DNA from 2 places in the Enterococcus sp. AMC1086 genome. Region 1 is predicted to be linked to the other one. Evidence: a T-box and tRNA genes for the amino acid it is inferred to sense, from the RefSeq annotation. Region 1 holds a T-box; the other holds one or more tRNA genes.
The links. The T-box of region 1 lies ahead of leuS (leucine--tRNA ligase). A T-box ahead of a tRNA ligase gene usually reads a tRNA of that ligase, here a tRNA-Leu.

Region 1 (3,432 bases):
GCGGCGGTAGCACTGGTGGCAATACAGGTGGCTCAACTGGAAATACAGGTGGTTCAGGCAATGCAGGAACGTCAAATTCATACTACACAGTAAAATCAGGGGACTCGTTATGGGCAATCGCCAATGCAAACGGCATAAGTATTGCGAATCTGCGTCAATGGAATAATTTAAGTGGAGATATCATTTATCCAGGTCAAAAACTGATTGTGAAAAAAAGTTCAGGGAATACAGGCGGTTCAACCGGAAATCCAGGTGGTTCAGGCAATGCAGGAGCCTCAAATTCTTACTATACGGTAAAATCGGGGGACTCATTATGGGTAATCGCCAATGCAAACGGCATAAGTATTGCGAATCTGCGCCAATGGAATAATTTAAATGGAGATATCATTTATCCGGGTCAAAAACTGATTGTAAAAAAAGGATCAAATGCTAGCGGAGGGAACTCAAGTGCTGGTAACAGTGGTTCAACAGGAAATACGGGTGGTTCAAATAATACTGGAACAGCTACTGGGCACTACACTGTAAAATCAGGAGATTCTCTGTGGGTAATTGCTAATGCAAATGGCATAAGTATTGCTAACCTGCGCCAGTGGAACAATTTAAGCGGGGACATCATTTATCCAGGTCAACGTTTAGTTGTGAAGAAAGGTCAGGGAGGATCAGCTAGTTCATCAGGGAATCAAGGAGGTAGTCAATCAGCAAGTTCATACACTGTAAAAAGTGGAGATACTTTATGGGGACTTTCTCAAAAATATGGAACAAGCGTCCAAAGAATCAAACAATTGAACAGTTTATCTAGCGATACAATTTATATCGGTCAAAAATTGAAAGTTAAATAAAACAATTGAAATTGATGGGAATCTTTGGTAGTATAATAGCACATGACAGATATACAAACAGTGAAAAGGAATAGTAGAAAGAACCATGTTTTAGAGAGCGTATGGTTGGTGAAAATACGTGCAGAAGCTTTCGAACTCGCCTTTGAGTTATTTTACTGAACGAATAAAGGAATTCTCTTTGCATTTATTTGATGAAGATGAGTGACAGTTAATAATTAGATGATCTTCTGAACTTTACTAAGTAAAATCGGTGGCGGCCGTTACAACGTTGAGGCTTGTAGTTATACAAGTAAATTTAGGTGGTACCACGTTGTCGATTGCACGTCCTATAGGAACTTTTTCCTGTAGGACTTTTTTTTGTTCATCACGTCACTTTGCTTTGATCTCATCAATTTCTAAGAACTGAAGTACTGTGATCAGCTATGCCACAGCAAAAGCTGAATAATACTTGTCGACCAGAAGGAAAGAAGTTACCTTACTATTGAAACCATTCAAAAGTAAGGAATGACTCTAAGAAAAATGCAAGACAAACAATATCAATAATAAGTTTTTTAAATAGGAGGAAAAAAACGTGAGTTACGATCACAAACAAATTGAGAAAAAATGGCAAAAATATTGGGCAAAGCACAATAGTTTTACAACACACGATGATTCAAATAAAGAAAAATTTTATGCCTTGGATATGTTCCCTTACCCATCAGGACAAGGTCTGCACGTAGGTCATCCAGAAGGGTACACAGCAACAGATATTTTGTCTCGAATGAAAAGAAGTCAAGGATATAGTGTACTGCATCCGATGGGGTGGGACGCATTTGGATTACCAGCTGAACAATACGCGTTAGATACTGGAAATGATCCAGCAGAATTTACGAAAAAAAATATCGAAACATTTAAACGTCAAATCAATTCGTTAGGTTTCAGTTATGATTGGAATCGTGAGATCAATACAACAGATCCAGAATATTATAAATGGACTCAATGGATTTTTACAAAATTATATGAACATGGCTTAGCATATGAAGCAGAAGTGGCAGTCAACTGGGTACCAGAACTTGGCACAGTGATTTCAAATGAAGAAGTTATTGATGGAAAAAGTGAACGTGGTGGCTATGATGTTGTCAGAAAACCGATGCGTCAATGGATGCTGAAAATTACGGCTTATGCAGATCGTTTACTGGATGATCTAGATTTAGTTGATTGGCCGGAGAGTATCAAAGATATGCAGCGTAACTGGATTGGACGTTCTGAAGGAGCGAACGTTACATTTAAAGTAGCAGGATCAAAAGACGAATTTACGGTATTCACGACTCGTCCAGATACATTATTTGGGGCAACATACACAGTTTTAGCACCTGAATTAGAGTTGGTGAAAAATATTACTACGCCAGAGCAAAAAAATGCTGTAGAAGCTTATATCGATGCGGCTTCAAAAAAATCAGATTTAAATCGGACAGATTTAGCCAAAGAAAAAACAGGTGTCTTTACTGGGGCTTACGCGGTAAATCCGGTAAATGGCGCTGAAATCCCGATCTGGATTTCAGATTATGTACTGGCGTCTTATGGAACCGGGGCAATTATGGCTGTTCCTGCTCATGATGAGCGTGACTATGAATTCGCTAAAGCATTCAATATTGAGATTATTCCAGTATTAGAAGGTGGAAATGTTGAAAAAGAAGCGTTTACAGGTGATGGAGTACACATCAATTCTGAATTTTTAGATGGTTTAAATAAGGAAGAAGCAATCACTAAAATAAATGAATGGCTAGAAGAAAACAAAGTAGGAAAAAAAGAAGTTAGTTATCGCTTGCGTGACTGGTTATTTTCTCGTCAACGATACTGGGGTGAGCCAATTCCTGTGATCCATTGGGAAGATGGATCAACAACGACAGTTCCAGAAGCTGAATTACCATTAAGATTGCCAAAAACAGATGATATCAAACCAAGTGGAACGGGTGAATCACCACTTGCAAATATTACTGATTGGATCAATGTAGTCGATCCTGAAACCGGCAAAAAAGGCAAACGTGAAACAAATACTATGCCGCAATGGGCAGGAAGTTCATGGTACCATTTACGTTATATTGACCCTCATAACAAAAATGAAATTGCCAATTATGAAAAGCTGGAACGCTGGCTACCAGTAGATATTTATATTGGTGGAGCCGAACACGCTGTACTCCATTTGCTTTATGCGCGTTTCTGGCATAAATTCTTATACGATATCGGTGTTGTTCCAACAAAGGAACCCTATCAAAAATTGTATAATCAAGGAATGATCTTAGGTCAAAGTTTCCGCGATGGCCGTGGTGTACTAGTTCCAACAAATATGGTCGAAAAACGTGATGGAGTCTGGATCAATCGTGAAACAGGTGAAGAGCTGGAAGAAGCACCAGCTAAAATGAGTAAATCATTGAAAAATGTTGTAAATCCTGACGATGTTATTGAAAAATATGGTGCTGATACATTAAGAATGTATGAAATGTTTATGGGGCCACTGGATGCATCTATTGCTTGGAGTGAAAATGGACTTGAAGGCAGCCGTAAATTCTTAGATCGTGTATGGCGTTTGATAGTAGATGAAAATAATAAAATG
Region 2 (3,432 bases), 830 kb from region 1:
TTCGTAATGTAATTGATTTTGGCGCTTTTGTTGATATTGGTGTGAAGCAAGATGGCTTAGTGCATATTTCAAAACTGAGCACAAAATTTGTTAAACACCCTACCGATATTGTTGCAGTTGGAGACGTAGTGACTGTATGGGTGGAAGATGTAGACACGAAGAAAGGGCGCATCAGCTTAACGATGTTGCCACAAGCTGAAAGGAAAGAATAGCCTTGAGTCGTTTTTCTAAAGAAAGGCAATCAACAAAGCAAGAATTGACAGATGATCAATTGCAAACAATGGTCGAAGAGATTTCTTTGGCTTCATTTGGTAAAAAGTTTCAGCATAAGGCCTTTTTTAATCGTCGTTTGAGAACAACTGGAGGCCGTTATCATTTAAGCTCACATGAGATTGATTTTAATCCAAAAGTATTTGAATTTTATGGGGAATCAGAATTAATCAATGTAATCAAACATGAATTATGCCATTATCATCTTCATTTAGAAGGCAAAGGCTATCAACACAAAGATCCTGAATTTAAATCGTTACTGAAGCAAACCGGTGGAAGTCGCTATGTTCGTCCATTAGTGGAGCAAAAGCCACAGTCCTACCATCAATACCAGTGCGAAAAATGCCAAACATTGATTTTACGAAAACGAAGAGTCAATACGCAACGCTATGTTTGCGGAAAGTGCCATGGAAAACTAATAGAATTATAGCTATAAAGTAACATTATGCCGTCTTTTCAAAAAATAGAAAAGACGGTATTATAATAAGATTAGCAGAACGGAGAGTAGAGATGATTCAACATTGGAACACCGTCATTAACTATTTATCTGCAAAAGAACCAATAGCTGGAGAATATGATCTTGCGATCCTAGCTGGCAATAGTCTTCCATATCTAGCTGATGAACTAGTTCAATTATTTGAAAATAAAACAGCACCTTTATTTATGCTAGTTGGCGGTATTGGGCATGCAACACCATTTTTACAGAAAAATTTTAAAAATATGGGTATCAAGGTTAATGATGTAAGTGAAACGGAAATGTATTTAGAGTATTTCAAGCAAAAGTATAACTTAGATGAGACTTTCTTTTTAACCGAGAGTACCTCCACTAATTCTGGTGAAAATGCACTGTTTTCATTAAATAAAGTGAAATCTATAGGCTTAAATCCAAAAAAAGTTTTATTACTGGAAGATCCTATTTTACAAAGAAGAATCAAAGCAACTTTTGAAAAAGAATGGCAACAAACAACTGCTGTTTTTACAAATTATGTTCCGATTGTTCCATATGTCAAAGCTGTTAATGAAGAAATCATTTTTGAAGAAGATAGACTTAATGGATTGTGGAGCAGAGATTATTTTCTTTCGTTAGTTTTAGGTGAAATTCCACGGCTTAGAAATGATGAGAACGGTTATGGACCTGAGGGAAGCAATTATATTGGCGCAATTGAAATACCTGAAAAAGTGGATCGATCGTATGAAGCGCTGTGTCAGGTATATGATTATAGGCAAAAAAGATGATATTCGTTTATGGTAAAAGTAAAATATTGAATTTTTCTTGAAAGATTGACAAAAACTTGAGCGTATTTTATCATAGATTTAGAAAGTAGATACTTAGTTATAAAATGCGGTCATGGCGGAATGGCAGACGCGCCAGCTTGAGGGGCTGGTGGGGGCAACCCCGTGGAAGTTCGAGTCTTCTTGGCCGCATAGTTCAGTGAGCTTGGGACATAAGTCCTAACGAAAAATCCAGATACCAATCAACTTAATTGGCATCTGGATTATTTTTTTGTACAAAAATAAGAACACCTTTGCTAAAATAAAAGTAACTACTCAAATAAATTAGTGAGGTGTTCTTATGTTTAAAAATTATACCACAAATCAAGTCATTCTTCCTCTAGATTTTAGTTTTCAGTTAGAAAAAAATGATATCGCATTTGTTATTGATCAATTAGTGGAAAGTATCCCCGAGGCACGTTTTCTTCCTTTTCATCATCAAATGGGCCCTTCTTCTTATCATCCAAAAATGATGATGAAGATGATTTTATGTGCCTATACACAATCCGTGTTTTCTGGTCGAAAGATTGAAGCTCTAACGAAAGATAGTATCCGGATGATGTGGCTCACTCAAAGTTATCAGCCTAGCTATCGAACGATCAATCGTTTCCGTGTGAATCCCTTAGTGAACGCACTCCTTCGGGAGTGCTTCGTCCAATTCCGTAGTCAATTAGTCAAGGAACAATTAATCGATGAAGAAGCTATTTTTATCGATGGCACAAAGATTGAAGCCAACGCAAATAAATATACCTTTGTTTGGAGAAAATCCATTGATAACTTTGACAAAAAACTCACCGAAAAATCAACCTTTCTTTATGATGAACTATTGAAAAATACAATTATTCCTGAAATTGAGCGCGAGTCCGAAAAAGAATTATCTGTCACTGAATTAGGCAAGATTGAAGAAAATCTCGCGCATGTTGTCGAAAAGTTTACAGATAAAATCGAACAAGCAAAGGATGGAATTACGCGCAAATCAATTCGTTCTAAACGAAAAGTTCCAAAAAAATTAAGGAAACTTTTCAAAGACTTTAAAGAGCGAAAACTCGCTTATCAAAAACATAGACAGATTTTAGGACAACGAAACAGCTATTCTAGAACAGATCCAGATGCCACTTTTATGCGCATGAAAGATGATCATATGAAAAATGGTCAGTTGAAAGCAGGTTATAATCTTCAAATCGCCACGAACAGTCAGTATATTTTAGGCTATGATCTTTTCTCAAATCCAACAGATACACGAACATTGCGCCCTTTTTTAACCACTTTAAAAGAGTGTTTCTTTGATCTGCCAAACTATATTGTCGCAGATGCCGGCTATGGAGGAGAAGAAAACTATCAAGCGGTTTTAGAGGATCACGAGCGAACACCACTCATCACTTATGCCATGTACCATAAAGAACAGAAGAAAAAGTTTAAACAAAATCCGTTCCTTCCAGCAAACTGGCCGTACCAAGAATTAGAGGATACGTTTCTTTGTCCAAACGGACGAAAAATGAATTTTCGAAACTATTCTATTCGTACAGATAAATATGGCTTTAAACGTTATTTAAAACGGTATGAATGTGAAGACTGCTCGAATTGTCCTCTTCGAAGCCAGTGTACAAAAGCGAAGAGTGACAAGAATCGTGAGATTCAAAAGAACATGAATTGGGAATACTTTAAAGCAAGAATTCAACAGCTGCTTTCAGAAGAAGAAACAGGTAAACTCTATCGTCAACGAAAAATTGACGTCGAACCTGCTTTCGGACATTTGAAGGCTTGTTTAGGGTTCACTCGGTTCTCTGTTCGAGGGAAACAACAGGCACACAATGAAATTGGGCTTGCGCTAATGGCTGTAAATTTGAGAAAATATAGGCTAAGTAAGCTATCAAACAAGAATAATTCTCC

Region 2: it encodes a tRNA-Leu, which carries the amino acid that the T-box ahead of leuS (leucine--tRNA ligase) is inferred to sense. The anticodon was not compared.

Annotation. Positions count from the first base shown of each region.
Region 1 covers NZ_CM177100.1:2,814,752-2,818,183, reverse strand. The annotation lists gene AC4BC4_RS13245 (muramidase family protein) at 1-839, shown strand, start outside; T-box leader at 891-1,171, shown strand; gene leuS (leucine--tRNA ligase) at 1,411-3,432, shown strand, end outside.
Region 2 covers NZ_CM177100.1:1,988,996-1,992,427, reverse strand. The annotation lists gene AC4BC4_RS09420 (Tex family protein) at 1-212, shown strand, start outside; gene AC4BC4_RS09415 (SprT family protein) at 215-700, shown strand; gene AC4BC4_RS09410 (YdcF family protein) at 781-1,506, shown strand; tRNA gene AC4BC4_RS09405 (tRNA-Leu) at 1,613-1,695, shown strand; gene AC4BC4_RS09400 (IS1182 family transposase) at 1,844-3,432, shown strand, end outside.